4 regions of the Fundidesulfovibrio putealis DSM 16056 genome follow, and region 1 is predicted to be linked to each of the others. Evidence: riboswitches for the same ligand, from Rfam matches in the RefSeq annotation. Region 1 holds a riboswitch; each other region holds the start of a gene.
The links. A riboswitch is a leader RNA that binds a small molecule or an ion and turns the genes downstream of it on or off. The one in region 1 is predicted to bind cobalamin.

Region 1 (7,343 bases):
CCGTCCACGCCGAGTTTGAAGAACTGCATGTATTCGGCTTCAGGATCGCCCTTGTATTCGGGAGCGAGATAACGCGGTTCGTTCCTGAATGTGTAGGGGTGGACCACCAGTCCGGCCTTGTGGGCGTCCTCGATCAGGCTGCCTGCGGCTTTCAGGGTCTTGTCCGGGTTCTCGCCCACGATGAGCCGCTTCCAGGGGCCGATGCCCTTGGCGAAGGCCGCGATGGCTTTGAGTTCCTCGGGCTTGGTGAGGTCCGCGTAGGTGCGCTTGTCGTTGGCCACGACGAAGTCGTAGGGGCGCATGTCGGGCTCGTCGTAGAGAAAGACCAGGGGCACGTTGATCATCGTGTGCATGTCCTTGAGGTTCTGGATCTCGAAGGACTGGATGAACACAGGCGAATCGGCCTTGTCCCACCCCGCGGCCTTGAGCGCCTTGACCAGTGGCACCTCGAGCCCCAGCCCGATGGAGCGGAAGTAGCTCGGGTGCTTGGTTTCGGGGTAGATCCCGATGGTGCGTCCCTTTGCCTGGCTCTGCTTCTTGGCCAGGTCGATGACTTCCTGGAAGGTGGGCACTTCATACTTGCCGTCGTGGGAGTGGTCCCGGAACTCCAGGCGTTCCTTGGCGCGCAGGGTCTTCAGTTCCGCCAGGGTGAAGTCCTCGGTGAACCAGCCTTCGACTTTCTGGCCGTCGATGGTCTTGGTCGCTTTGCGGGCCGGGAACTTCTCGGCCACGTCCGTGGTGCCCGAAATTTCGTTCTCGTGGCGGGCCACCAGCACGCCGTCCTTGGTGGAGACGAGGTCGGGCTCGATGAAGTCCGCGCCCATCTCGATGGCGAGTTCATAGGACGCCAGGGTGTGTTCCGGGCGGTAGCCGCAGGCGCCGCGATGGCCGATGACGATGGGGGCCTTGGATGCCGCCATGGCTGCTTCCTCCAACATGGGTGTCATGAGGGCGATGAAAGCCAGACAATACTGAAGAAATCGCATGGTGTCTCCCGGTTGTTTGGTCGGTTCGTTGTTTCAATCGCGCGAGTTTCAGTAACATCCGGCGCGTGTCGGCGGGGTTCCGGCATGCAATATTTTGCGTGCCGCCGCCCGGAGCGGGGCGGTATGCTATGGCGCGCACCTCCCTGCAAAGCCCGCACTCCGCCATTTACCCCGGACGCGTTTTGTGGAAACATCCGCCGACTTTCCGTACGCAAGGATCATTCATGAAAGACCTCATGCTCGTACACATCTTCGGGGCGGACCGCCCCGGCATCACCTCTGCCGTCTCGAGCCTGCTGGCCCAATACGGCGTGGATATACTGGACATGGGACAGGCCGTCATCCACGACGCCCTGTCGCTTGGCATGCTGATCCGCATCCCCGAGGGCGGCGAGGCCGCTGCCGTGGTCAAGGACCTGCTCTACCAGGCCCATGAGATGGGCATAAGCTGCAAGTTCACTCCGGTCAGCTCCGAGGGATACAGCCACTGGGTGGACGCCGCCGGGAAGCCCCGCTGGATAGTCACCCTGCTGGGGCGCACCATAAGCGCCGGCCAGGTGGCCGCCGTGGCCCAGGTGCTCACCGCCAACGGCCTGAACATCCAATCGGTCAACCGCCTCACGGGCCGCCCGCCCCTGGACGACGCCGATCCGCAACGCCCGGCCTGCATTGAATTCTCGGTACGCGGAAATCCCGGCGACGTGCGCGCCATGCGCATGGCCTTCCTGGCCATCGCCGCCGACATGGGCGTGGACATCGCCCTGCAGGAGGACAACGCCTTCCGGCGCAACCGCAGGCTGGTGGCCTTCGACATGGACTCCACGCTCATCCGGGTGGAGGTCATCGACGAACTTGCCAAGGCCTGGGGCGTGGGCGAACAGGTCTCGGCCATCACCGAATCGGCCATGCGCGGCGAACTAGATTTCCGCCAGAGCCTGGCTAAACGCCTGAGCCTCCTGAAAGGCATGCCCTCTGAAATGCTCGAAAAAGTTGCGGAGCACATTCCCCTGAACGACGGCGCCGAGAAGCTGGTGCGAAACCTCAAGCGCTTCGGCTACAAGACGGCGGTCATCTCCGGCGGCTTCACTTATTTCGGCGAGAAACTGCAAGCCAAGCTCGGCATCGACTATGTTCACGCCAACAAGCTGCGCATCGTGGAAGGCAAGCTCACCGGAGAGGTGGACGGTGAGATCGTGGACGCCCAGCGCAAGGCGGAGTTGTTGCAGAGCATCGCCCGCAACGAGAACATCTCGCTCATGCAGACTATCGCCGTGGGCGACGGCGCCAACGACCTTCCCATGCTGAACCTGGCTGGCCTTGGCATCGCCTTCCGGGCCAAACCCGTGGTCAAGGAAGGGGCTGGGCACGCCATCTCGACCCTTGGGTTGGACGCAGTGCTCTACCTGCTGGGGTTCAGGGACAGGGACATGGAGTAGGGCTCCATTTCCCAGGGAAATGGGTCGTGCGGATGAAATGCGGCAATCGCGGCGGCGCAAATCGTTTTGGTGTTGTTTCCGCAGCCAGGGGAACCGGATTGAGCACGAGCTGCCTGAAAGGGCGGACGTGCATTGACAGCACCATCCGATCTGGCTAATTTTATTGAACGACATCTCGGAACACGGTGCGAATCCGTGGCGGACCCACCACTGTAAGCGGGGACGCGGGAGGGCATGGCGCATTGCCGGCCACTGGCGGATATTCTCCGTTGGGAAGGCTTGCCCCCCAGCGGACGATCCGTGAGCCAGAAGACCTGTCGTACGTCTCTCTATCGGAATCCGAAGGTAAAGGGTTCTGACGGGCTTAGCCTGTCAGAACCCTTTTTTTGTTGCCAACCACAGGAGGAACACATGGAAAAGAAGAAGGAAAACAAGGACGTCATCGCCATCCGCAAATCCTGCAACGCCGACGGCACAGGCCTGTCGCACTACATCCTCATGGACAAGAAAGCGAAATGAATCCCGACCACAACGCCTCGGAAGCGGCCTCCACCGGGGGCCGCTTCATTGATACAGTCCATGGTCCAGCATCGGAGGCTTCGCCGCGCTTCATCAATACCGGCCATGGCCCCACCTTTCAGCCCGTGGACATCGGCCACTCGGACTATCTGGCCCTTATCGAGCCCGACAGCGCCTTCTGGTCCCTGGTGAAAAAGGACAAGTTGGGCCATGCGCTGACGGACTCCTCGTTCCTGGACGCCTACCGCGCCAAGGCGGGCCGCTTTCGCGAGGAAATGGATGGGTTGCGTTTCGGGCTCACGCCCTCGGCGGTCTACTTCAACCCCACCGAGCGCTGCAACCTGAACTGCACCTACTGCTACATCCCCGGCGACATGCGCTCCAAGGGCATCCACATGAGCCCCGATACGCTGCTGGACGCGCTTTCCAGGCTGAAGGCCCATTTCACAGCCACGATGCCTGAGGGCCGCAAGCCACAGATCATCTTCCACGGGGCGGAGCCCCTCATGAACCGCGAAGCCGTATTCCAGGGCATCGAGGCCTTCAAGGATGATTTCCGCTTCGGCGTGCAGACCAACGCCACCCTGCTGGACGAACAGGCCGTGGAATTCCTGACCGAGCGCAACGTGGGCGTGGGTATCTCTCTGGACGGCGTGGACGCCGCAATCGCGGACAGTACTCGCAAGACCTGGAGCGGGGAGGGCGTATCACATCTGGTGCGCCGGGCCATGGACATGCTGCGCGGCTACTCCGGGTTCAACGTCATCTGCACCGTGACCGCAAAAAATATCGCCACGCTGCCCGAGGTGGTGGAGTTCTTCCACACGAACGAAGTGGAGACCTGCCTGTTGAACATCGTGCGCTGCACACTGCCCGGCGCGAGAGAGATCATGCCAGGCGACCAGGACGCCGGTCGGCAGTTCGTCTCGGCCCTGGAGCGCAGCCACGAGTTGTACCGCGAGACCGGGCGCAAACTGGTGGTGGCCAACTTCGCCAACATCCTGCTGGCCATCATGGCCCCCACGGCCCGGCGGCTGATGTGCGACATCTCCCCCTGCGGCGGCGGGCGTTGCTTTTTCGCCCTGGCCCCCAACGGTGACATGTTCCCGTGCAGCGAGTTCATCGGCCTGCCGCACTTCAAGGGCGGCAATCTGTTCACGGACGCCATCGGCGACGTGCTGCAAAGCGCCCCCTTCGCCCAGGTCACGGGCCGCAAGGTGGAGGACATCACACCGTGCAACCGCTGCGCCATCCGCCACTTCTGCGGATCGCCGTGCCCGGCTGAGGCCATCGAAATGAACGGGGCCATGAACCGCATGGGAGCGTTCTGCGGGTTCTACGAAGACCAGACACGCTACGCGCTGCGCTTGATAGCCGACGGCAAGGCCGACGACTTCCTGTGGGACGGCTGGGACAGCGAGGCTGAGACGGTGTTCGAGCTGACGGGGTTGTAATGGGACCTTGCCGACTGGAAGATTTTCATTCCAGCGCATTTGGCCCTTGATAGGCCGCGCATGCCTGCAAGCATGCGCGGCCTTTTGCTTTTTCGCTGATCATGAAATGTGTCGCCGCCCGACTTGACGGATTCCCTCTGGAAAATTCGTCTTCCACAATCCGAATAATATTCCCAGGCGTCCCAGGCCATGCTATTGGTTGAAGGAAAAAGCCGGATATCCGCCCGAAATACGCAACGACCATCATCCCTAAAGGAGGCGCCTCATGTTCAAGAACATCCTGGCCCCCGTCACGTCCTCGAAGTCCTGCGAACAAGCTGCCGATGTAGCCATCACCTTCGCCCGGCGTTTTGAATCGAATCTGGTGCTCCTGAACGTCCAGGGTTTCGAGCATAAGTGGGGCGAGGCGGAGTTGCTGGACAGACCGGAGGAACTCCAGAAGATTGAAACCGACATGGCCAGGCACTTCGCCGGGAGGCTCGCTGGGGTGCCGGGGCACAAGATAGTCGTGGCCCAGGGGGTCCCCCATGTGGAGATACTGCGCATGGCGCGCGAAATGGAGGCCGACCTCATCCTGATGTGCCCGTACAGGAGGGAGTTACCGCAGATGAAGGATCTGCTCTGGACCAGGGTCGGACACACTCTGGAGCGCGTCATCCAAAACGCACATCACCCCGTGATGCTGGTCACCCACCCCGTTTCCTCGGATGGGCAGATATTCCGGCACGTGCTGGCCGCCACGGGCCTCTCGGGAAAGGACAGCTTCTGCGTGGAGTACGCCGCCCAACTGGCCAGGAAGTGCGGGGCGAAGCTCACGGTGTTCAGCGTCCTGGATGCCGACGCCGGGGCCGCGAACCTGCCTCAGGAGGAAATCGGCCGCATCGCCGGGGAGCGCATGACCCGGATGAACGTCGAGTACGGCGACATGGTGAAGGACGTGAAGGACGTGGAGTACGTTTGTTATGAAGGGCAGACGGCGGTGGAGATCCTCAAGCTTGCCCGGCTGCGCGGGGTGGATGTGATCGTGATGGCCCACCACACCCGCGAGGCGGACCTGGACTGCGCGTTCGAGAGATCGACCGTGGTCCATGTGGCGTTTCGGGCGTTGTGCCCGGTGGTGAGCATCAACCGGAAGTTCCAGATGCCTGGTGGTTAGGAGTCTCGGAGACGCTGCATGAATTGGGACTGCGGCACACGCAGTCCTGTCCTGAAATTTGAAAGGCCGGTCCGCGTGTTGCGGACCGGCCTTTTATTATGCGTCGGGATTGGTCGCTCTACACCTCAAACAACATCTCCAGATCGTTCCTGGTCAAGCTCTTCCAGGCGTCCTGCCCAGGGATGATCGCATCCGCGATTCCCTTCTTCATTTCCTGAAGCTTCAGGATCTTCTCTTCCACGGTGTTCGAGCAGATCAGCTTGTAGCTGAACACCTGCCGCTTCTGGCCGATGCGGTGCGTGCGGTCCGTGGCCTGATTTTCCACGGCGGGGTTCCACCACGGGTCATAGTGGATGACGTAGTCCGCGCTGGTCAGGTTGATGCCCGTGCCGCCCGCCTTCAGCGAGATCAGGAAGATCGGGATTTCCGGGGTGTTGTTGAAGCGGTCCACCTGCTCGAAGCGGTCCTTGCTGGAGCCGTCCAGGTAGCAGAAGGGCGTCTGGTTGATTTGCAGCCAGCTGCGGATGATGTGCAGCATCTGCACGAACTGCGAGAACACCAGCACCTTGTGGCCTTCCTCCACCACGTCGGTGACGAGGTCCTTGAAGGTGTCGAACTTGCCGGAGGGCAGGTTGGTGTTCACGCCGGGCATGTCCAGCTTGAGAAGCCTGGGGTGGCAGCAGATCTGGCGCAGCTTCAAAAGCGCATCCAGGATGGACATCTGGGACTTGGCCATGCCCTTTTCGTCCACGTCGCGCAGCACCTGATCGCGCAGCTTCTTGGCCAGCTGCGAGTACAGCTCGGCCTGCTCGTCGATGAGCGCGCAGTACTGGACGTTCTCCACCTTGGGCGGCAGGTCCTTGGCCACCTCGGACTTGGTGCGGCGCAGGATGAAGGGCTTCACGCGACCGCGCAGGTAGTCGAGGGTTTCCTCGTCGCCGTCCTTGATGGGCTTCACTATGCCGCGCTGGAAGGAGTTCTGGCTGCCCAGGAAGCCGGGCATGAGGAACTCGAAGAGGCTCCACAGCTCGAAGAGGTTGTTCTCAATGGGCGTGCCCGAGAGGCACAGGCGCATCTTGCCGTTGAGGCGCCGCACGGACCGCGCAGTTATCGTATTGGGGTTCTTGATGTTCTGGGCTTCGTCCAGGATGATGGAGTTGAACTCGAAGTTCAAAAGCTCATCCAGGTCGCGCCGCAGCAGGGCATAGGTGGTGACCACCAGCTGCGACTCGGCGATCTTCTTGAACATCCCCTCGCGCTTGGCCCCATACACGATGACCCGCTTGAGGTTCGGCACGAACTTCTCGGCCTCGCGGTCCCAGTTGGGCAGCACCGAGGTGGGCACCACGATCAGGTTGGGGGCCTTGTTTCCCTTGTCGGACAGATGCTGGATGAAGGACAGCGTCTGCACGGTCTTGCCCAGGCCCATTTCGTCGGCCAGGATGCCGCCGAAACCGTACTCCCGCAGGAAGTTCAGGTAGGCCAGGCCCTGGAGCTGATACGGGCGCAGCTGCGCGTTCAGCTCGGCGGGCTGCTTGATGGGCTTTATCTCCTCGAAACTATGGATCTTTTCGCGCAGGCTGTTCCGGAAGGAGTCCGTGTGCGCCTCGGGCAGATCCTCAAGGATCTTGTCCAGCACCGGGGCCTCGAACTGCTTGAAGCGCTTCTGGGGCGGCTTGTCCGGGTCGTAGCCCAGGGCGCGCAGCTTGTGGCCGATGCGCTTGAGCCAGCTCTCGGGCAGGCTGGTGTAGGAGCCGTCTTTCAGCTGCACATAGCGCTTGCCCTGGGTCCA
Region 2 (7,343 bases), on a different contig from region 1:
GACGGCGGCGGCGAGGGGGCGTCCCATATCACGACGGCCTCGAAGGCCGTCTGCGGCAGGGCGGCGAAGAATTCCGGCAGGCCGGGTTCGTCCGGGTGCAGGATGGCCGCCACGCTGAGGCGCGAAGCTGGACCGGCAGGATCTGCGGGCGTGGGGAGCGCAAGCGGCGCATAGGCCGCGTGCAGCCGCTGCACGGTCTTCAGGCGGGCAAGCGCCGCCTCGTCCGCCACTTCGGGGTTCAGGACGCACACGGCGCGAGGGCGCGTGAGCCCGGCGCTTAAGAGAGTGAAGGCCAGGGCAACCGGGGAGGCGTCGGCCAGCAGCGGCAGGCCGTTGCCGAACGCGCGTGCCTGATCGCCGTCGGTCTCGCAGACCGTGAAGCCCGTGCCGGACGGCAGCGATGCGGCCACCTCGCGGGCGAATTCGCCGCGCCCCACGCCAAGCAGCACGCAGTGGCCTGCGCGGACAATCTGGCGCGCAAGCGGTCCGTTCGCGTCGAATCGCGCCGGAACGGTTGCGTACCCGCCCTGCTCCGCCTCCATGGAGAAGGAGAGCACGGCGCTGGTGTAGGCGGCGAAAAGGGCGTTCAGGTCCGGCATTTTTCTCCCGATGACGCGAGCAGGTCGTCGTAAATATCCCCCAGCTGGCGGGCTATCTCCTGCGCCCGGTACAGCCGCGCGGCTTTCTCGCGCCCCGCCGCGCCCATGCGCCGCGCCTCTTCGGGGTGCCGCCACAGCCAGAGCACGGCCTGGGCGTAGTCTTCCACGGTGGCGGCCACCAACCCGGTCACGCCATGCTCCACCAGCTCCAGCTGGGCGTTGTCGCGGTTTCCGGCAGCCGGGTGCGTCACCACCGGGAGCCCTGCGGCCATGGCCTCGGCGATGGCCATGCCGAAGGATTCGCCGGTGTCGTTGGCGTGGGCCAGGAGGCTCACCCGCCCGAAAAAGTCCGCCAGCCCCTCGTCGCGGGACTCGGGCGGCAGGCACTCGACGTTTTGTCCCAGGTCGTGATCGCGCACGAAGTCCAGGAAGTCAGGCGTGGCCCCGATCACCAGGAAGCGGAAGCCAGGCTCGCTGGCCTTCAGAATCGGCAGCATGTCGAAGGCCAGCCCGGACCACTTGCCGGGGTCGGGCCGCGACAGCCTGCCCGCCACGGGCCGCGAAAAATCGTGCTCCGGAGTGAGCCGGGCGAACAGGTCCGTGTCCACGGGATTGTACAGCACGCGGTAGCGCGAGACGTCCAGCGATGGGTTGTCCGCCGCCAGTCGCTCCAGGCAGAAGCGCGAGACAACCAGATGCAGGTCCACCACGCCGCCCAGGGGGGAATCATCCAGCCTGCCGAACACGTTGGTCTCCACCACCGCCCTGGGGCCGAAGCGCTTCACCGGGGAGAGCAACGCAGGCTCCGGCCAGCCCGCGCGGTGCAGGTGGACCACGTCCGGACGCAGCTTTTCCAGCACGGAAAGCAGGTCCCCGCCGACGATGACCGGGACGCCGTTTTGGCGCAGCAGTTCGCGGCGCTCGCCGTCCACGGGGCTGTACGCGAAGGGCGCGAACCGGGAACGGTCCAGGTGCGTGACCATGAGCTGCATGGCCTTTTCAGTGCCGCCAAGCCCCAACGACTTGACGACATGCAGGACGCGGACTGCGGGAGCGGGATTCATGGCCGGGTTATGGACTGAAACGGGGCCGGAGTCCAGTTGGGGCAGCCGTGATGCAGCGCTCCCGGCCCTGCCGCACTCCGCGCGGGTCCGATCGCACGCCTGGGTCTTGATTGACACCCCCCCGGCATGGGGCTATGCGGCGGGAGTCAGGTGCCCGCTTGTCGGGAGAATAGGGAATCCCGTGAAATCCGGGAGCGGTCCCGCCGCCGTAAGTTTCATGAAGCGCTGCCTCCTCCGTGGGCCACTGGGAGTACATCCTGGGAAGGCCGGGGCAGCCGGAACGAGCCGGAAGACCTGCCTGACCGCAGACCGCTGTTTCCGGCGCGGCAACGGGCTATTGCTGTGTTCGGACCTCCTGAGAAGGGCAAAATCGGGCCGCTTCCCTCCTGTTTGCAGGAGAGAAGCGGCCTTTTTTTTCTCTTCGCCCACAGCCGTAACCATACGGAGCATCGCATGAGCTTCACCGTCCACGACCCTGTCAGAAGAATCCTCGCCGCCCTGTTCGTCCTGGCCTTTTTGGCGGGCTGGTCCACCCACGCCGACGCCCACGGGGACAAAAAGCCCGACAAGAAGGGCATCCTGCTGGTGGCCTTCGGCACCACCGTCCCGGGCGCTGACTCGGCCTACAAGAACATCGAGAAGAAAGCCAAGGAGGCCTTCCCCGGCGTGGACGTGCGCATGGCCTACTCTTCCAGGATCGTGCGCCACAAGCTGGCCGCCGAGAAGAAGCTGAAGCTCGACTCCCCCGCCGAGGCCCTGGCCAAAATGATGAACGACGACTTCACCCACGTGGCCGTGCAGTCGCTCCAGACCATCCCCGGCGCGGAGTTTCACGACATTCTGTCCACTGCCAAGGCCTTCTCCGGCATGCCCAAGGGCATGAAGCAGATGGAAGTGGGACTGCCGCTCATGGCCACCACCGAGGACGTGGCCAAGGTGGCCGACGCCCTGCTGGCCAGCGTCCCCAAGGCTCGCAAGAGCGACGAAGCCGTGGTGCTGGTGGGACACGGAACCCGCCACCCCGCCGACGTGTACTACGCCGCCTTGCAGTACCACGTCTGGAAGAAGGACCCGCTGGTGTTCATCGGCACGGTGGAAGGCGCGCCCTCCCGGGAGGACGTGCTGGCGGAACTCAGGAAGAGCGGCGTGAAGAAGGCGCACCTGATGCCCTTTTTGGCCGTGGCCGGGGACCACGCCCGTAACGATCTGGCAGGCGACGAGCCGGACTCCTGGAAGTCGGTGATGACCGGAGCCGGGATCGCCGTGACCCCGGTGCTGAGGGGCACTGGTGACGCGTCCCCCCTGGCGGACATCTGGATCGAGCACCTGAAGAGCGCCTTCGAGAGGCTCAGGTAGCGTTCATGGACTGCGCCCTTTTCCGCCCTTCCCGCTGCCGGACAGTTTTGGCAGCCGTGGCCATCCGCGACAGTCGCGGCGGGTGGGTCGGTGGGAGGGCGTTCTGGGAAACCGCCCTCCTGGACGGCGCGTCCTGCTGCGCGCCGGACGTCCGTCCAGCCGGGAGCGCGGCGTGAGAAAACCCCTCCCCGTCATGCTGGCCGCCCTGGCGGCCATGATCCTGGTGGCCGCCGGGAGCGGAACCGTGTCCGTGCCCGCGCTGGATACGTTGCGCATCCTGGCGGCGCGCCTTCTGGGCCGGCCCGATTGGCTGGCCCAGGTGCCGGACGTGGCCCAGGCCCTGGTCTGGGACGTGCGCCTGCCGCGCGTCATGACCGCCCTGGCCGTGGGCGGCGCTCTGGCGCTTTCCGGGGCGGTCTTCCAGGGCGTGTTGCGAAACCCCCTGGCCGATTCCTACACCTTGGGGGTTTCGGCGGGCGGGGCGCTTGGCGCGTGTTTGTGCCTGCTTGTCGGGTTCACGGGCCTTGGAGTCTTGTCCGTTCCAGTATGGGCGCTGGCCGGGTCGCTTTCGGCCCTGGCCGTGGTGCTTTTGATGTCTCGCGCCGGTGGCGGGTTCGACGCGCTCACGCTGATCCTGGCTGGCGTCATGGTGGCGGCCACGCTGCAGGCGGCCATCGGGTTCGTGAAGTTCCTGGCCGGGGAGAACGTGGCCGGGCTGGTGTTCTGGCTCATGGGAGGCCTCTCGGCCAAGACCTGGGCCGAGGCGGCCATCGCCTGGACGGGCCTTGGCCTGGGGCTCCCCGTGGCGCTTTTTCTGGCCCGCGACCTGGACGCGTTGTGCCTGGGCGACGAGCAGGCCCAGGCCCTGGGCGTGAACGTATCCGCCGCGCGCCTGGCGCTTCTGGGCGCGGCCGCGCTCATGACCGCCTGCTGCGTGGCGGTGTCGGGCATCGTGGGCTTCGTGGGGCTCATCGTGCCGCACATCATGCGCCTGGCCTGCGGCCCGGCGCACGGGCGGCTCCTGCCCCTGTCCGCGCTCGGGGGCATGCTGCTGCTCCTGGCGGCGGACACGGCCTCGCGCACCCTGCCCGCCCACGAGGTGCCGGTGGGGGTGCTCACGGCAATGCTCGGCGGACCATATTTCTGCCTGCTGTTCGTGCGGGGGCGCGGCCGTGTTTGAGGCGCGCGCGCTCACCGTTCGCCGGGGGAACGCCTTGGCCCTGGACGCAGTGGACCTGACCCTCTCGCCCGGCCAGATGCTGGCCGTGGTCGGCCCCAACGGCGCGGGCAAGACCACCCTGCTGCGCTGCCTTGCCGGAGTGCTCGCGCCCGCGTCCGGGCAGGCGCTGCTGGAGGGGCGCGCGCTCACCGCGTGGCCCAGGCGTGAGCTGGCCCGCACCGTGGCTTACAGCCCGCAGGAGTCCGAGGAGCGCTTCGGGTTCAGCGTGGCCGAAGCGGTGCTCATGGGCCGCCATCCCTGGCTGTCGCGCTTCGGAAGCGCCGCGCCCATGGACCGGGACGCCGCCCAAAACGCCATGGCCGCGCTTGATCTTTTGCATCTTGCCGAACGCCCGGTGACGGAGCTCTCCGGGGGCGAAAAACGCCGGGTGTCCCTGGCCCGCACCCTGGCCCAGGACGGGCGCGCCTTTTTATTGGACGAACCTGCGGCGGGCCTGGACATATGCCACGCCCTGGCCGCCATGCGCGTGTTCGCGGACAAGGCCGCGCAGGGGGCCGCCGTGGCCGTGGTGCTGCACGACCTCAACCTGGCCGCCATGTTCTGCCCGCTCATGCTCATGCTTGATTCCGGGCGCATTGCGGCATATGGCCCCACGCCCCGGGTGCTCACCGCGCAGAACGTGGCGCGGGTGTTCGGGGTGCGCTCTGAAATAACGGGAAGCCATGTGCGCTTCCTGGAGGGATGATGTTTCACGCACGGGCTTTTGCCCTGCTCGCCTTCCTGCTGCTGGCCGCCACAGCGCACGCAGAGCCCGCCAAGCGGGTGGTCAGCCTGTACGTGGCCCACGCCGAGAATCTGGCGGCCATGGGCGCGGCTGACGCGCTGGTGGGCGTCAGCGACCCCATGGGGGACATCCCCGTGGTCACGGCCCGCGACGGGGCCGAGGCCATCGCGGCGCTCAGGCCCGATCTGGTGCTGGCCCGGCCCATGCACCGCTCCACGCGTCCTGGGCTTCTGGAACAGCTGGAGCGCCTGGGCATCGCCGTGGCCTGCCTGCAACCCACGTCCCCCGGCGAATTGGAACCCTACTGGCTGGAGCTTGGCCGCCTGACCGGGCGCGAAGCCCAGGCCAAAGCCATGGCCGACGCCTTCGCGCGCGAGGTGGCAGTGCTGCGGGCCAGGACGGAGGCCATCCCAGCCGGGCAGCGCAAGCGGGTGTTCTTCGAATCCATCCACCGCCAGATGAAGACCATAAGCCCGGACTCCATGGCGGCCTACGTGCTGGCAAACGCGGGCGCGGTCAACCTCGCTGGCGACGCCCAGCCCGTGTCCGGTACCAACATCGCCCACTTCGGCCTGGAGCGCGTGGTGGCGCTGGGGGACACCCTGGACGCCTACCTGGCCCAGTCCGGCCCCATGAATCCGGTGAGCGTGGAGGAGATCCGCGCCACGCCCGGCCTGTCCGGACTTGCCGCCGTACGCGAGGGCCGGGTGTTCCTGGTGGACGAGGCCCAGGCGAGCAGGCCCACGCCGCGCCTTCTGGAAGGCATGCGGGCCGTTTTTTCAATCCTGTATCCCGACAACCAAGCAAAGGAGGGCGGACAGTAATGCGCCCAGCCGTTTTGTACGCGGTGGGCGTCGGCCCCGGCGACCCCGACCTGATCACCCTGAAGGCCGTGAAAGCTTTGAACAGCGCCGCCGTGGTCTTCGCCGCCGCATCCACCAGGAACGATTACTCCCTGGCCTTGTCCATCGCCACGCCCCACATGCGCCCGGACACTCCGGTGGAACACCTGGGGTTTCCCATGACAAAGGACGCCGCCGTGCTGGAGGCCGCCTGGCAGGCCAACGCCCAGGCCGTGCTGAAGGCCCTGGACCAGGGCCGCGACGCCGCCTTCATCACCCTGGGCGATCCCATGACCTACTCCACCTTCCTGTACCTGTGGCGCACCATGCGCGCCATGAAGCCGGACGTCCGGGTGGAGATCATCCCCGGGGTCAGCTCGGTCCAGGCCTCGGCGGCGGCTGCCGGGATCGGCCTGGTGGAATCGGGCGAAAACCTGGCGATCCTCTCCGGCGTGGACGATACCCCGCGCCTTCGCAAGGCGCTGGAGGCGTGCGACAGCGCCGTGATCCTCAAGGCCTACCGCAGCTACCCCAGGCTCCTGGAATTGCTGCGTTCCATGGGGCTTGCCGAAAAATCCGTGCTGGTCAGCCGATGCGGCCTGGACGGCCAGGCCATACAGCATGGGCTCACTGATTGCGACGGACACCCCCCGTATTTCTCGCTGATACTCGTAAAAAAATAATCATCCCAAAATAATCAACAGCCACGGCAGGTTGCCTCGTTCGCGAGGCAACCTGCCGTGGCTGTCCGCGTTTCGGAGCACGCGTGCCCTAAAGTTTTGGCCAGCGCAAACGATAAGCACTCCAGAAAGGCTGTAGTAGCGCAAGTCGCCCGTCCGGGGGGAGGGGAGAGACAGCGCCGGCAAGGATGCCACCGTTATTCAAGGAGGAATCGCAATGTCACTGGTTATCAACCACAACTTGATGGCCCAGAACGCGGCTCGGAACCTGTCCGACTCGTACACCAACCTGGCCGTGTCCACCCGGCGTCTGTCCTCGGGCCTTCGCGTCGGCACCGCCGGCGACGACGCCGCAGGCCTGGCCGTCCGCGAACTCATGCGCGCGGACATCGCCTCCCTCAACCAGGGAGTGCGCAACGCCAACGACGCCATCTCCATGATCCAGACCGCAGACGGAGCCCTGGGCGTCATCGACGAAAAGCTCATCCGCATGAAGGAACTGGCCACCCAGGCGTCAACGGGCACCTACACCTCGGACCAGCGCCTGATCATCGACTCCGAGTACCAGGCCATGGCCTCGGAGATCACCCGAATCGCCAAGGCCACGGACTTCAACGGCATCTACCTGCTGAACGGGAACCTGTCCGGGGCGAGCCACAACGGCGCGGGCCTGACCTCCACCGGCAGGATGAAGGTGCACTTCGGCGCGGGCAACCTCTCCGCCGAGGACTACTACTACGTCCAGATCAACAGCGCCACGGCCTCGGCCCTGGGCGTCGGCCTGGGCGCGGTGGCCGGCTCGAACGGCCGTTCCATCTCCACCCAGCAGCTGGCGCAG
Region 3 (7,343 bases), on a different contig from region 1:
CACCGTGCTGTGGCTGGGCAAGTCCGGCATCGTGACGGTCACCCTGGTCATCGCCGGGCTGGTCATCTGGAAGCACAAGGAGAACATCTCCCGCCTGCTGACCGGCGAGGAGAAGCCCTGGAAGAAGAAAGCCGAGTAATGCGTCCGGTTTCAGGGGGAACGCCCGCCCAGGCGTGCCTGGCTTTCCTGGTCGCGCTGGGATTCGTGCTGCGCGTGTATAACCTGGGCGTGCCGTCCCAGTGGATGGACGAGATCCTCGTCCCGCTGAACGCCAGCCATCCCATGGAGTACATCCTGGAGCTTTCCAGGCGCATCGAGGTCCATTCCCCGTTCTTCTACATGATCGTAAAGGCCCTGCTGGCGGCGGATTCGGGGGATTTCCTCCTGCGCCTGCCGTCGGCGCTGGCCGGTGCGGCCACGATCTGGGTGGTGTTCCAGCTTGGCAGGGAGCTGCATGGTGACCGGCTCGGGCTCTATGCGGCGGCGTTGATCGCGTTGAACACGCACCATCTGTACCTCTCCCGCTACATCCGCCCCTATGGGCTTACGGTCTTCCTGTTCAGCCTGACGCTTCTGCTGATGCTTCGTGCGGAGAAATCCGGGAGGCGGGGCCTGCTGGCCTGGCTGCTGGTTGCCGACGCGTTCATGGTGCTGCTGCACAACCTGGGGGTGCTGGTGCTGGCGGCGCAGGCGTTCTACCTGATTGTCCGCCGGGCTGCGGGGAGGAGTCCGCTGAGCTGGCTGGCGGTTGCGGGGTTTTCGGCCTGCACGGCGGCCCTGGGCGCGGGCGCGTGGTTCTTCTTCATGCGCAGCAGCATCGTGGGGGAATTTCTGGCGCAGCCCATGCCTTTGGGCGACTCCCTGGCCGTGGTGGGCGAGAACTTCCTGCGCAACCTGTTCTCGTTCGACGCCCCCTGGGTCTGGGGCGGTTTCGCGCTGTGGTTCCTGGCGGGGCTGATGCTCCTGTGGCGCGCCGATGCCTGGAGCGGCTTCATCGTCGCGCTGTTCGTATTCCTCCCGCCGCTGGCCCTGGTGGGCGCGGGCATGACCTGGAACCTGTGGCCCAGGCACCTGAGCCACGTGATTCCACTGGCGGCGCTGGCCATGGCCGCGCTTCCGGCCTCCCTGCGCCTGACCGGATCGCGTCATGCCCTGTTGGCCGCATCATTGGGGATGGCCGGGGGCGTGGTGTTCCTGTGGCCCGCCCATGACCGCTTCTACGAGGTCGACAGCTACCGCGACCGGGTGATCGGCACCAATTACAAGCTCCTGGCCCGGGAAGTCCCCTCCGGCATGGGGCCTGCGGACGCGCTGGTGGTCACCAACGACTATTTCCGCAACGGCCTGAACTGGTACGCAGACCGTGGACCGCAGCCCAACCGGTTCCGTTCCCAGACCATCACCCCACAGGACCGGGCAATCCGGCTGCACGTGCTGGCCAACCTGCACTACGGGTACTTCGCCAAGGGCTGGCAGGACTTCGAGGAGCGCCACAGACCCGAGAGCGTGCGCCGCCTGGAGGAGAACGTCCGGCTGTTCACGCTGCCCGTGGAGCGCGACCCGGTCTTCACGGTGCGCGAACGCTCACGCCCAGTGGCCGTGCCCATGGACCTTGCGGGATTCTACCGCAGCGTGGGCGCTCTTCGCGACGCGGTATTCTTCCAGGACGCGCGCGGGCCGTTCGCCATGGCCACCCGCAACAACTCCGAGGCGATGCTGGAATACGTGTTCGCCAACGAAACGGGCGGCGCTCCGGGTACAATCGTCCTGAACCTGTTCTACCGCAACACAGGCAAGGGCAACCACCTGACGGTGGAGACTGCCTTTGACGGCGAAGCGCCCGCGCCGCACCCCATATCCATGGGGCCGGACCCGAGGAGCCAGGCGGGCATTGTGCTGGAGCGCGCCGCGCCGTTTTCCAGGCTGACCGTGCGGGTGAAGATGGTCTGCGCGCCGCTTACGCCCAGGTTTCCCGGCGGCAACTACGAGACCCTGCGTTTCGAGGGGCTGGAGGCGTCCTTCTGCGGCTCGCCGGACGCCCCGGCAACGCCGGGCTGCCTGGAGGCCATGGCCGAGCGCCGACGCGACAACGCCCTGCGCAATTTTCTGGCCGAGCGGTTCCTGGCTGCAAGCACAGTGAAGCAGAAGATTGACTCCGTCTCGCCTTTGCTGCGCAACGTCCCGGATGAGCAAATGCCAGGTTGGAGCAGGCTTGAATCAACCTCGCCGGACACTGCGGCCAGCCTTGTGGCCGAACTCCAGCCAGGCAGGGAACTGCTCGCCGTCTACCCCCGCGTGGGCGGCGGGTCCGCTGTGGCCCTGTATCAACTGGGGCCGGACGGCAGACGCGAGGAACTCCTGGCGCTGCGTGGCCGCGAAAGCGCCTGGACGCCTGTGTCGGGCCAGTATCCCATCCGCCTGGATCCGTCGCTTCGGGTCGGCGGGGCCTACCGCGTCGAGGCCGTGCTGGTGGGCAGGTGGGCCCAGCTCTGGAATAATAACGGAACTATTTTCTTCGAGCAGTAGAGCGGTTACGCCTGGGTCGCCCCGGCGTGGCCGCTCTTCAAATTGACATGCCCTCAGGGAGGGCCTAAATCATCGCATCGCCCCGGAAAACGGAAGACGGTGCAAATCCGTCGCAGGCGCGCTGCTGTAACCGGCACTCACGGGCGGCAGGCCACTGGATGGAGAGACCATCCGGGAAGGCCTCCGCGCACATCCGGCCGGAAGTCAGAAGACGTTCCTGGGGAGTTTCGGCCTGACCCCGCGAATGGGTCATGGTTCCCGCAAACTGATCGTGGCCTCGCCGCAGTCCGCCTTCTGGCGACGTGAGCGCGGCGTCCACGACGCGTCGAAAGCCGAGCCTGGGCGCAGGCGGCTCTCGATGCCCTTCTCCGTCGTTTCCCGCGCCGAACCCTTTGCATTTTTTCGTAATTGATAAATCCAGGCCGTTTGAGCAGTTGCATATTCAGTTAGGGAAGTTGCTGATATGTTGAACTATTATTTTCTTTTTTGCGGAAACGCCTTCTGCTAGGAGCATATCGTAACCACGATGCACACGCACACCCCCACCATCCCAGCCATCTCACTCGGTCACGGCGTCCACGCAGCCCCGGTCCCCCCGCTGGAGCGCTCCCCCGGACAGGACCCGGCCAGGATCAGGGCGGTGACGTCTTTCACGCTCAGCGACTGGGCCGGAAAGGCCTGCGCCGTGGTGTACCTGGGCGGCTGCAACCTGCGCTGCCCCACCTGCCACAACGCCACCCTGGCCTTCACCCCCGAGCTCCATCCCCCCTTGGAGACCGGAGCGGTGCTGGCATCGCTTGCGGCCCGCAAGCCCTGGCTGGACGGGGTGGTGGTCTGCGGCGGCGAGCCCACGCTGGACTCCGGCCTCGCTGATCTGGTGGAGAAACTCTTCGCGCTGGGGTTCGCCGTGAAGGTGGACACCAACGGCCTGCGGCCCGAGGCCGTGGCCGCCGTGCTGGCGCGCTGCCCGGACACGGTCTTTGCCGTGGACGTGAAAGGCCCCTGGCACATGTATCCCGAGCTCACCGGCGGGGGCGTTTCCTCCCAGGCTGCGCGCGAGCGCCTGGAGATGGTCTTCGCCATGGCCCGCAAGCATCCGCAATCATTCTTATTCCGTATCACCCTGGTCCCCGGTCTGACGCCGGAAGACGTCCAGGCGGCCAGGGACTCCCTGCCCGCCGGTTTCGTCCTGAAAGAACAAACGTATATGCCCCCCGCCTCAAGTTAAGGAGATCCCATGCCCCTTCAGATACAGAAACGCGACGGCTGCCTGGAAACCTGGTCCCTGGAGCGCATCGCCCAGGCCATCCTCAAGGCTTTGAAAGCCAGCGGCATCCAGGACCCCATCCTGGCCAAGCGCGTTGCCCGCAAGGTCGAGGAGAAACTCGAAGGGGTGGACGTGCCCCGCCAGGAGCACGTGCAGGACATGGTGGAGCGCGTGCTCATGGAGTCGCGCCTGTACGAGGTGGCCAAGCGCTTCGTGATCTACCGCGAGAAGCGCCGCACCCTGCGTGAGCAGAAGGCCGCGTACCTGGACATCAAGGACACCATCGACACCTACCTCTCCAAGGCCGACTGGCGCGTGTCCGAGAACGCCAACATGGCCCACTCCTTCCAGGGGCTCATGCTGCACCTCTCCGGCACGGTGCAGGCCCGCTACGCCCTGGAGAAGTACCCCGAGGAAGTCCGCGCCGCGCACGACCACGGCTATTTCCACATCCACGACCTGTCCTTCGGCCTCGCCGGATACTGCGCGGGCTGGAGCCTGCGCGACCTCCTGCTGGAAGGCTTCAACCTGGAGGGGCGCTCCTCGGCCGGACCGGCCAAGCACTTCGATTCGGCGCTCGGCCAGATGGTCAACTTCCTGGGCACGCTCCAGAACGAGTGGGCCGGCGCCCAGGCCTTCAACAACGTGGACACCTACCTCGCGCCGTTCATCCGGCACGACGGGCTGGATTACCAGCACGTGCGCCAGGCCGTGCAGAAGTTCGTGTTCAACCTGAACACCACCTCGCGCTGGGGCGGCCAGACCCCCTTCACCAACCTGAGCTTCGACCTGACCGCGCCCAAGCACATCGCCAAGGAGGCCGCCATCATCGGCGGCGCATTCCAGGACCAGAACTACGGCGAGTTCCAGGCCGAGATGGACATGTTCAACCAGGCCTTCCTGGAAGTGATGGCCGAGGGCGACTACTACGGCCAGATCTTCTCGTTCCCCATCCCCACCTACAACGTCACGGAAGATTTCCCCTGGGATTCGCCCATCGGGACGCGCCTGCTGGAGCTGACCGCCAAGTACGGCGCGCCCTACTTCCAGAACTTCATCAGCTCCGACCTCTCGCCTGAAGACGTGCGCTCCATGTGCTGCCGCCTGCAGATGGACCTGCGCGAGCTGCGCAAGAAGGTCGGCGGCCTGTTCGGCGCGGGCGACCTGACCGGCTCCATCGGCGTGGTCACCCTGAACCTGCCCAAGCTCGCCTATCTGGCCCAGGGAGAGGAAGACTTCCTGGACCTGCTCACCGAGTACGCCACCCTGGCCAAGGACGGGCTGGAGTTCAAACGCAAGCTCATCCAGGGCCACCTCGATCGCGGCATGTTCCCCTATTCCTCGCGCTACCTGAAGAACGGCTTCAAGGGCCACTTCTCCACCATCGGGCTGGTGGGCGGCCATGAGGCCTGCCTGAACATCCTGGGCAAGGGCATCGAGACCGACGCGGGCGTGCGCTTCATGACCCGCACCCTGAACCACCTGCGCGACGTCACCACCCGCTTCCAGGAAGAGACCGGACACCTCTACAACCTGGAAGCCACCCCCGCCGAGGGCACCAGCTACCGCCTGGCCAAGATCGACAAGGGCCTCTACGCGGACATCCAGGCCTCCGGCGACGACGTGCCGTACTACACCAACTCCACCAACCTGCCCGTGGGCTTGAGCGAGGACGTGATCGCCGCCCTGGAGCACCAGAACAAGCTCCAGCCGCTGTACACCGGCGGCACCGTGTTTCATACGTTCCTGGGCGAGGCCGTGGCCGACACCGAGGCCCTGAAGAACTTCATCATCAAGGCCTTCAAAATGACCAAGATCCCGTACCTGTCCATCACCCCGACGTTCAGCGTGTGCAAGGACCACGGATACATGTCCGGCGCGCACCCGGAATGCACCACCTGCGGCGCGGACTCCGAGGTGTTTACCAGGATCGTCGGGTACTACCGCCCGGTGTCGCGCTGGAACAAGGGGAAGAAGGCGGAGTACGCTGACAGGGTCACGTATATGGGTGTTTGTGGGTGTGAGCCGGGGCAGTTGTAGAAGCTGCATAAAGTCAAAGGGGGCTTCGGCCCCCTTTCTTTTTGGCCTTTAGAGACATTTGTCGGCATCATACAACCCTTGCGGCATCTCCAGGAGAATTCTTGTGAAGCCCTTTCGACTCTCCCTTGCCGCGCTGCTGGCCGCCGCAACGGCCATCTTCCTGACCCCGCAGGCCGCACAGGCCAATGCGGGCGTGCCTATGATTTTCCTGACGCTGCCCGGCATGACGCTCGCGCTGGCTCCGGTCATCCTGCTGGAGATGCTGGTTCTCTCGTCGCGGCTGGGAATTTCGCGGGGGAGCGCCCTGAAGGTCTCGTGTGCGGCCAATGCGTTCACCACATTCGTCGGATTCCCGTTGACCTGGCTGGCCCTGCTTGTCCTGGAGATGGTCACGGGAGGTGGCAACGCATACGGCCTAAGGGACACGCTACACAAGATCCTCGCCGTGACTTGGCAGGCGCCGTGGATGATTCCCTACGAGGATAACCACAGCCTGGAGTGGATGGTTCCGGCTGCGGGCATGTGGCTGCTGATTCCCAGCTTCTTCACGTCCTGGTGGCTGGAACTGCGCGTTGCGGCGAGGATGCTCCCGGACGTGCCACGCGCGTGGGTGAAATCCGCCGTGCTGCGGGCGAACCTGTTGACCTACGCCCTGCTGGAGGCGCTGGTCCTCGGGTATTTCCTGTATGTTGTTCTCTGGGTGCTGTAGCATGGCCAGCCCGGTTGATTCCGCTGCAAGGGCCGTCATCCTCACCATCGGCCACTCGAACCACCCGTTCGAGCATTTCCTCGGCCTGCTGCGCCGTCACGCCATCACCGCCGTGGCGGACGTCCGTTCGCGTCCCTACACCAAATACGCCAAGCACTTCTGTCGCGAACCTCTGGAGCGGCTGCTACGCGCCCAATCCATTCCCTACGTGTTTCTGGGCGACCTGATCGGCGGCAAGCCAGACGACCCTGCGCTCCTCGGCCCGGACGGCAAGCCCGATTACGCCCTGATCGCCGCAACTCCCGCCTTCGCCACCGGCATCGAACGCCTTATCACCGGCGCATCAACCCACGTCATCGCCCTCATGTGCGGGGAGGAAGATCCCTCCTGCTGCCACCGGCATCACCTGATCGCCCCGGCGCTCAGCGCGCGCGGCCTCAGCGTACGCCACATTCGCGGCGATGGCCGCATCGAGGACGACGACGCGCTGCGGCGCGCGTCAGAGTCACAAGCCGGGCCGCAACAGCTGCTTTTGCTTTAGACCGCTCGTCCCCCCAGGAGCACACTCCTTCCCTGCGCATGAAAAGGCGAGGCACCCGTGGCCTTGGCCTCTCATCTGTTGTACGGTCCAGGCACCATCCTGTGCGGACTCTCCAGGATCTCACGAGGAGGCGACAATGGCGCGATCATTTTCGGACAGGGCCGCCGGGGCCGTGGTGGGGGCGTTCATCGGTGACGCCCTGGGACTGGGGCCGCACTGGTACTACGACCTCGCGGCCATGCGCCGCGACTACGGCGACT
Region 4 (7,343 bases), on a different contig from region 1:
TACTGGGTCTGGAAGTGGGAGGGATCCTTCTCGTCCACGTGCCAGCCGACCACCGGCTCCTGCTCGTAGGTTTTGGGGATCTGCACGGGCCGCGAATGGGTCAGGCTGTGGGAGGCTATCTCCCAGCCGCTCTGCTCCAGTTCGCGCACCTGGTCCACGTTCATGTAGTCGTTGTTGCCGGAAGTGACGCGGCTGGCCACGATTCCCGCCGTGGCAACCTGGCCCCGGCGCTTGAAGATGGGCAACGCGTAGTTGTAGTTGCTGACGAGTCCGTCGTCGAAGGTGAAGGTCACCATGCCGAGCGGCAGAGGTTTCTCGGCAGCCCATACGGCCATCGGAAGCGATGCGGACGCGGCAAGCACGGGCAGCATGGAAAGGAAACGGCGACGATTCATGCGGACGGACTCCTCAGACAACATAGTCGGTCCCGCGCCTGAAAAAATGACCTAGCAGCGGGCGGCGACTCAGCAAAGCAAGGACCGGGCCAAGCAAAACATGAAATTTGGGGATTCTTCCGGCCCATGGGACAGGCTGGAAGCGCTCCATTATAGGAAAGCCCCCCGAAAATCAAACCGTAAACCCGCCCGACGGTCCAGTAACGATTCTTGCCCGCGAATGGGCAAAAAGCGTAACTGCGACTCCTTGACCCCGCCAAGGAAGCTGCTAGTGTCGCGCCCGTGCAAGGGGAGTCCGCTTTTTCAAACAATCCCCATATTTCCGGAATGTTGCCTCATGAACGTCCCTGACGCGTCTCATGAGCGAGCTTACGCGCAGTCGCGGAGGTCGTCATGCTAGCCCACAGCCCACTGCGGCTCTCCACCCTGGTCGCCTGCGCACTGGTGCTGGCCTTCGCCGGGCAGGTCCGGTGCGAGTCCAAGCATTTCCAGGCATCCCAGCGTAATTTCGAGGACCTGGCCGCACAGGCAGCCCGTCTTTCCGCCGAGGTGGACTCCTCCTGGGAAAAAAACGCCTGCAACTATTACGCGGCCACCGCCGTGACCTACGCCGTACGCAGCCACGCCCTGGCCCAGCTGGCAGGCGTTGCCGCCCAGATGCGCCAGCCCGAGGACCAGGCCCTGCTGCAACGCACGCTGGCCGAGACCGTGGCCTACGTCAGCCGTTACGTGGACGACGACCTGAAGGTCCTGGAAGACCTCGCCGCAGGCAGCAAGAACGCCCGCATCAAGGATCTGGGTCTGCGCCTTATCAACGTGCTGCGCGTGTTCGAGCGAAACGCCCAGGCCCTGGTCAGACGCTGATCGCCTTGCCCGCCCCCGCCTTCCCGATGCTCCGCCCCGTCACTCTTGCCCCAGGCCGAGCCCAGGCCCGGCCACCCAGGCCCCGAGGGCGCGGTGGTCCTTGATGCCGGACACGATGGGATAATACAGGCGCGACACGCACAGATACACGCGGTCTCCGGGACGCGCCTCATCCGCACGGATAGTCAGCGCGCCGGTGCGGGCCGTTGCGGAGCCGAACGTTGCCTCGGCCAGTACGCGCCCGTCCCGTGAAAACGCCACGCGCACCGGTTTCGCGGAGAGGTCGGGGTGGGTGATCCCCAGCTCGAAACGCCACGGCCCCTGTCCTTCCAGCCTGAAAGACGACGCGCCGCAGCTCCACAGCACCAGCCGCCCGTCCACTGCCTCAGGCCCGGAAAATCCCTGGAGCTGGCGCGCGCCCTCAGGCGGCCAAACATCCTGCCCCAGCCGTCTGGCCGTAGCGGCGAACCCGGCGTTGCCCAGGTTGATGCACAGCGCCGCCAGCACGGCCAGGGCAACTACCCGCGCGGCCCGGTTCTGCGTGAAGTCCGCGACCCAGCCGCCGATCTCGTCCTCCTGGCGCAGGCACCAGGCCGCCACCGCAAAGAACAGAAGCCACACCGCCGGGATGTAGATCATCTCCTGGAACAGCCCGAACACGTGAAAGGCCCCAAGCGACAAGAGCACCGCGAGGCTCATGGCTTCGGCCCGCCGCCGATGCCGCCTGAGCGCCAGCTGCGCCGAGCGCCCGGCCAGCAGGAGCCACGCCGCCAGCCCCAGCGCGCCGCCGCCAGCGAAAATCTGGATGAACAGGTTGTGGGTGGCCTCGAAGACCTCGGCGTCGGCAGGAATTCCCTGCTTAAGCCCGCTGGCCGGGACGGCCATCAGGGCCGGATAGTGCCAGGCGTAGGTCTCGTAGCCCATGCCGGACACCGGCGACTCCAGGCCCACCAGCACGCCGCTCTTGAACACGGTGGGGCGCGGCGTCTCGGAGAAGCGCTCCAGGCGCTGGGCAATCATGGTGGCCAGGGGGAAGTTCAGAAGCGAAATGCGCGTGGCCGAGAGCACGCCGTACACCCCGAGGCCCAGCACGGCCACCGCCGCGCCGCCCAGGGCAGCGCCCTTGGCCATGCGCCGGTAATCCAGGGCGAAGAGGTCGAACCGGGCCAGCCCCGCCACCACGCAGGATACGGCCAGCAAGGCGGACAAGAGCCAGGCCGCCCGCGCCATGGTGAAGACCATGGCCGCAAGCGACAGGGCCAGCACGGCAAAGAAGAACCAGCGCCCGCGCCTGCGCCCGAAAAGCAGCAGGAAGGGCAGGCCCACGCACACGTATTCCGCGAACCAGCCAGGGTTTAGAAACAGCGAGGTGAGCCTGTCGCTCATGGCGTAGGCCTTGCCCCTGGCCAGGAAGTACTCTGCCAGCCCGAAGACCAGGGCGGCGGGCAGGGACGCTGCCACGCCGCGCAGCAGGGAGGACGGCCCGTTGTCGGCCCCGTCATGCCGCAGTCGCGAGAGCTCCCAGGCGAACAGGGCGTACAGCGCCAGCCTGTCCAGGGCGGCCAGGGCGTAGAAGGAACTGGAGGCCACGGAATACCCCGCCATGCGGACAAATCCCAGCGGTCCAAGTTCGCGAAACGCCTGGGCGTACTCGCCAAGAGGCAGAAGCGGCAGGCCAGCCGCCATCACACCCACGAAGCCCATGAACCACAGCCGCAGCGGGCCGTAGGATCGCGTGCGCAGCCCCGGCCCGGACGCGGCCAGCAGCATAAGCGCGCAAACACTGACCAGATAGTGCAGCACCTGGGCCTGAGCCGAATAGGACTGGAACCCGAAGAACATGAGCCCAGCGCCAAGCGCGGCCAGCAGGTGTTGGATCATGCCCCGCCGCCACAGGCACAGGGCGCAGCCCAGGGGGAAGGCCAGCACGAACATTTTGGAACGCCCGCCCATCTCCCAGCACAAAAGGCCGGAGAACAAGGCGTTGACTGCCAGGAACAGAAGTTTGGAGGCGAATGCTGCGCGCGCGGTGGTCATGCAGGAGGGCTTTTAGCCCAGGCGCTCCCAGAAATCGAGCACCGCTTTTCGCTGCGGTGAAAGGCCGTAGGCCTGAGCTGTCGCGGCGCAGGCGTCCAGCACGGCGCGCAGGGGCTCCCCGCCCGAGACGCGCAGGGCCAGGGCCTTTTCCAGGGCCTGGGCCGCGCCCATCACATCGTTGTCCGGCACGAAGAAGCCGTTGCCGCCCCAGGCGACCGGGTCCAGAGGACAGTCCGGCTGGTAGCGGCCCGGTTCGGCCTGGCGCATGTAGTCCCAGCCGCCAAGGCCCGCGAACCCGGCGGGGATGGCTCCGCTGGCCATGGCCTCCAGGGGCGGCAGCGGGCAGCCCTCGGGAAAGCCCGTGGCCAGGAAGGCGTGGCTGCGCGCAAGCGCCCCGGCCACTCCGGCCTGGTCCAGGCCGCTTATTTCAACCCACTCCACCTGGAAGTTGCCCCTGGCCGCGATCACGGCCCTGATCTGCTCGGCCAGGGCCTTGTTCTTGCGGGGCATGTAGGACACGGTGAGCCGATCGGGCTTCTGCTCCGGCGCCGCGAACACTGACGTGTCGATGCCGGGGCGCAGGATGGGGACGTCCACCCCCAGGCTTTGCCCGATGAACCAGGACACGGGACGAGACACCGCAAACAGCGTCACCGGGAGGCTCCGCCAGTCCACGCCCTGAGGCAGGCCGGAAAAGAGATACGCCCAGTTCTGCACGTAGGACAGGCAGCGCGCCCCGGCCTTGAGCCCCGGCGTCAGCGCGTTCACCCAGCCCTCGGGGACCACCCACGCGTCTTGCGGGGTGAGCTCCACTTCGGAGAAGTCGTCCTCGGGCAGTCCGGTGCAGTCCGGCCTCCACCCGGTTCGGTCCCGCAGGGCCAGGCGCGCGTCGTGCCCGGCCTCACGCAGGTACTGCGCCATGCGCACCAGCACCGCCACGCCGCCAGCGGCCCGGCGCACGGGCGGGATGAAAAAGAAGGTCCGTCCCGAAAGGGTTTTCATCTTGTCATACCGCCTTGACGAAGGCTATTTATCCAATGAACTCGATAATCCCCCACCCGAGGCCCCATCATGCACGAAAGCGAGCGCACCGGCCAGCCCTGGCCTGAGCTGACCCCCGAACAGACCCGCATCCCCACTCTCGGGCAGGCCAAGATTCCCAACCCGCGCACCAACTCGCTCTTCGTGGACGACGGCCAGGGAGTTCTGGTGGACATCACGCACGGCGCATCCGGCAGGCGCGCCCGCCCGGCGGCCATGGAGCAGGCCGGGGCGCGCTGCCAGATCTATTTCGACCCCCCCAAGACCAAGTGCGCCATCGTGACCTGCGGGGGGCTGTGCCCCGGCATCAATGACGTGATCCGCTCCATCGTCATGGAGGCGCACCACGGCTACAGGGTGTCCTCCATCCTGGGGGTGCGCTACGGGCTGGCCGGGTTCATCCCCAAATCCAGCCCCGACGTGGTGGAGTTGACCACGCAGGCCGTGGCCGACATCCACGAGTTCGGCGGCACCATCCTGGGCTCCTCGCGCGGGCCGCAGAACCCCGAGGACGTGGTGGACGCCCTGGAGCGCCTGAACGTGGGCGTGCTGTTCATGCTGGGGGGCGTGGGCACGCTGCGCGCCGCCCAGGCCATCCACGAGGTGACTGCCAAACGAAACCTGCGCACCGCCGTGGTGTGCATCCCCAAGACCGTGGACAACGACATCCACTATGTGGCGCGCACCTTCGGCTTCGACACCGCCGTGGAAAAGGCCATCGAGGCCATCCGCTGCGCCCACGTGGAAGCCCTCGGTGCGCCCTATGGCATAGGGCTGGTCAAGGTGATGGGTCGCGAATCCGGGTTCATCGCGGCGGCTGCGGCCCTGGCCATCAAGGAAGTGAACTTCGTGCTGGTGCCGGAGATGCCCTTCGCCCTGGAAGGCCCCGGCGGGTTCCTGCCCCAGTTGGAGGCGCGCCTCAGGCGGCGCGGCCACGCCGTGATCGTGGTGGCCGAGGGCGCGGGCCAGCACCTGCTCCCGGAATCCGGCCTGACCGACGCCTCCGGCAACAAGATCCTGGGCGACATCAGCAAGCTCCTGCTTTCGAGCATCAAGAGCCACTTCGCGGACCGTCTGCCCATCACGCTCAAATTCATCGACCCAAGCTACATCATCCGCTCCATCCCCGCCGGAGCCGCAGACCGCGCCCACTGCAACATGCTGGGAGCCATGGCCGTGCATGCGGGCATGGCCGGAAAGACCGGGCTCATGGTCAGCCAGCTGCACGGGATTCCCGTGCACATCCCCCTGCCGCTGGTCACCCTCGGGCGCAAGCAGATGGACCTGAATACCAGTTACTGGCAGCAGGTGATGGACTCCACCGGACAGAGCCAGCTCAGCGCGACCCCAGCCTGCCCCTGACACGTTCTTGATGCACGGGGGGCTGTTTCCAGGAGCAGCCCCCCGACTGCGTCGCCGGGGTCATGGCCAAACCATGCCGCCTGCACCCGGCCTTGACACGCTCGTCCTGCCGGGCTAGCCGTTCCCGACCATATCCGGCCATTACGGAACACGGTGCAAATCCGTGGCGGTCCCGCCGCAGTATGCGAAGACGAAGCCAGCGAAACCACTGTCCCTCACGGGATGGGAAGGGCTGGCGGAGGATGACTCGCGAGCCTGAAGACGAATGGCCGGAATCGTTTCGCGGATTGAACCCATGGTAAAGGCGATCCCTTGACCCCATCATCTGGGGCCAAGGGATTTTTTGTTTGCGCCGTCCGCACGCAACCACTCTCTTTCACAGAGGATTCATACGATGACCACCACGCTCGACACCCGGTACCAGGCCCTGCTCGCCCGCATCACCCCCGTGGACCAGTCCCTGGCCGCAGCCGGGCAGACCCACCTGGACAGCCTGACCAAACCCCAGGGGAGCCTGGGCCGCCTGGAAGAGTTGGCCCTTCGCCTGTACATGATCCAGGGCGGCAAAGCCCCCGCAGCAGACCCCGCCGTGATCTTCACCTGCGCGGGCGACCACGGCGTGGCCGCCGAGGGCGTGAGCCTCTTCCCCCAGGAGGTCACCCGGCAGATGGTGCTGAACTTCGTAAGCGGTGGCGCAGGCATCAACGTGCTGGCCAGGCAGGCCGGGGCGGACCTGCTGGTGGTGGACGCAGGCAGTGCAGGCGGGACCTATCCCGAGCACCCCAAGCTGATCCAGGCCAAGGTGGCCCCCGGCACGGCCAACATGGCCAAAGGCCCGGCCATGACCCGCGAGCAGTGCCTGGAAGCCCTGCTGCTGGGCGTCCGGCTCGCTGGCGATGCCGCCGCGCGCGGCTGCCGCACCATCGGCACCGGCGACATGGGCATCGCCAACACCACGCCCTCCACGGCCATGTTCTGCGCCTACCTGGGGCTCTCCCCGCAGGACGTCACCGGCCCCGGCACCGGGCTGGACGCGGGCGGCGTGTCCCGCAAGGCCGCCGTCATCGCCACCTGCCTCGACGTGAACAGGGCCGCCGTCGAGTCCGGCGACCCGCTGGACGTGCTGGCGGCGCTCGGCGGCTACGAGATCGCCTGCATCGCCGGGCTCATCCTGGGCGGCGCTGCAAACCGCATGGCCGTACTGGTGGACGGGTTCATCTCCACCGCCGCCTGCGTAGCCGCCACCCGCATCGCACCCGCCGCAGCCGACTGCTGCTTCTTCAGCCACGCCTCGGCGGAACCGGGCCATCAGGCCGTAATGCGAGCCCTTAACGCCAAGCCGCTCCTGGACCTGGGCCTGCGCCTTGGCGAGGGAACCGGCGCGGCCCTGGCGCTCGTGCTGCTGCGCGGCGCGGCCGCCATCTTCAACGAGATGGCCACCTTCGCCCAGGCGGGCGTCAGCACGTCTGAATAAGGGAGTCGACAAACTTCACGGCAGGAATTATTGTGTGGGAAGGACGGACCTCTTCGGGCCGTCCTCACCCCAACGCCCGGAGTCAGCCATGAACGACGGTCTGGTCCACATAGCCACCTACGATGGCCTTGTGCATTCGCCGGACGCCATCGTGGCGCACCCGCCGGGCG

Region 2: it holds a riboswitch for cobalamin, as region 1 does, so the genes downstream of both, G453_RS0110505 (sirohydrochlorin cobaltochelatase) here and cbpA (modified peptide precursor CbpA) in region 1, are expected to answer to the same signal.
Region 3: it holds a riboswitch for cobalamin, as region 1 does, so the genes downstream of both, G453_RS22740 (radical SAM protein) here and cbpA (modified peptide precursor CbpA) in region 1, are expected to answer to the same signal.
Region 4: it holds a riboswitch for cobalamin, as region 1 does, so the genes downstream of both, cobT (nicotinate-nucleotide--dimethylbenzimidazole phosphoribosyltransferase) here and cbpA (modified peptide precursor CbpA) in region 1, are expected to answer to the same signal.

What each region holds. Positions count from the first base shown of each region.
Region 1 covers NZ_AUBQ01000004.1:258,734-266,076, reverse strand. The annotation lists gene G453_RS0104150 (glycerophosphodiester phosphodiesterase) at 1-986, opposite strand, end outside; gene serB (phosphoserine phosphatase SerB) at 1,211-2,422, shown strand; cobalamin riboswitch at 2,552-2,758, shown strand; gene cbpA (modified peptide precursor CbpA) at 2,834-2,941, shown strand; gene cbpB (peptide-modifying radical SAM enzyme CbpB) at 2,938-4,395, shown strand; gene G453_RS0104130 (universal stress protein) at 4,661-5,551, shown strand; gene G453_RS0104125 (DEAD/DEAH box helicase) at 5,670-7,343, opposite strand, start outside.
Region 2 covers NZ_AUBQ01000013.1:90,300-97,642, forward strand. The annotation lists gene G453_RS23430 (glycosyltransferase family protein) at 1-599, opposite strand, end outside; gene G453_RS0110500 (glycosyltransferase family 4 protein) at 587-1,663, opposite strand; cobalamin riboswitch at 1,795-1,979, shown strand; gene G453_RS0110505 (sirohydrochlorin cobaltochelatase) at 2,117-3,019, shown strand; gene G453_RS0110510 (FecCD family ABC transporter permease) at 3,192-4,199, shown strand; gene G453_RS23435 (ABC transporter ATP-binding protein) at 4,192-4,944, shown strand; gene G453_RS23440 (ABC transporter substrate-binding protein) at 4,944-5,807, shown strand; gene cobI (precorrin-2 C(20)-methyltransferase) at 5,807-6,508, shown strand; gene G453_RS0110530 (flagellin N-terminal helical domain-containing protein) at 6,723-7,343, shown strand, end outside.
Region 3 covers NZ_AUBQ01000005.1:251,682-259,024, forward strand. The annotation lists gene plsY (glycerol-3-phosphate 1-O-acyltransferase PlsY) at 1-139, shown strand, start outside; gene G453_RS0106540 (glycosyltransferase family 39 protein) at 139-2,526, shown strand; cobalamin riboswitch at 2,564-2,761, shown strand; gene G453_RS22740 (radical SAM protein) at 3,053-3,754, shown strand; gene G453_RS0106550 (ribonucleoside triphosphate reductase) at 3,764-5,833, shown strand; gene G453_RS22745 (hypothetical protein) at 5,937-6,542, shown strand; gene G453_RS22750 (DUF488 domain-containing protein) at 6,544-7,083, shown strand; gene G453_RS0106565 (ADP-ribosylglycohydrolase family protein) at 7,220-7,343, shown strand, end outside.
Region 4 covers NZ_AUBQ01000003.1:399,886-407,228, reverse strand. The annotation lists gene G453_RS21845 (polysaccharide deacetylase family protein) at 1-395, opposite strand, end outside; gene G453_RS0101965 (hypothetical protein) at 789-1,259, shown strand; gene G453_RS0101960 (O-antigen ligase family protein) at 1,299-3,296, opposite strand; gene G453_RS0101955 (glycosyltransferase family protein) at 3,309-4,298, opposite strand; gene G453_RS0101950 (ATP-dependent 6-phosphofructokinase) at 4,368-5,699, shown strand; cobalamin riboswitch at 5,811-5,984, shown strand; gene cobT (nicotinate-nucleotide--dimethylbenzimidazole phosphoribosyltransferase) at 6,094-7,173, shown strand; gene G453_RS0101940 (hypothetical protein) at 7,262-7,343, shown strand, end outside.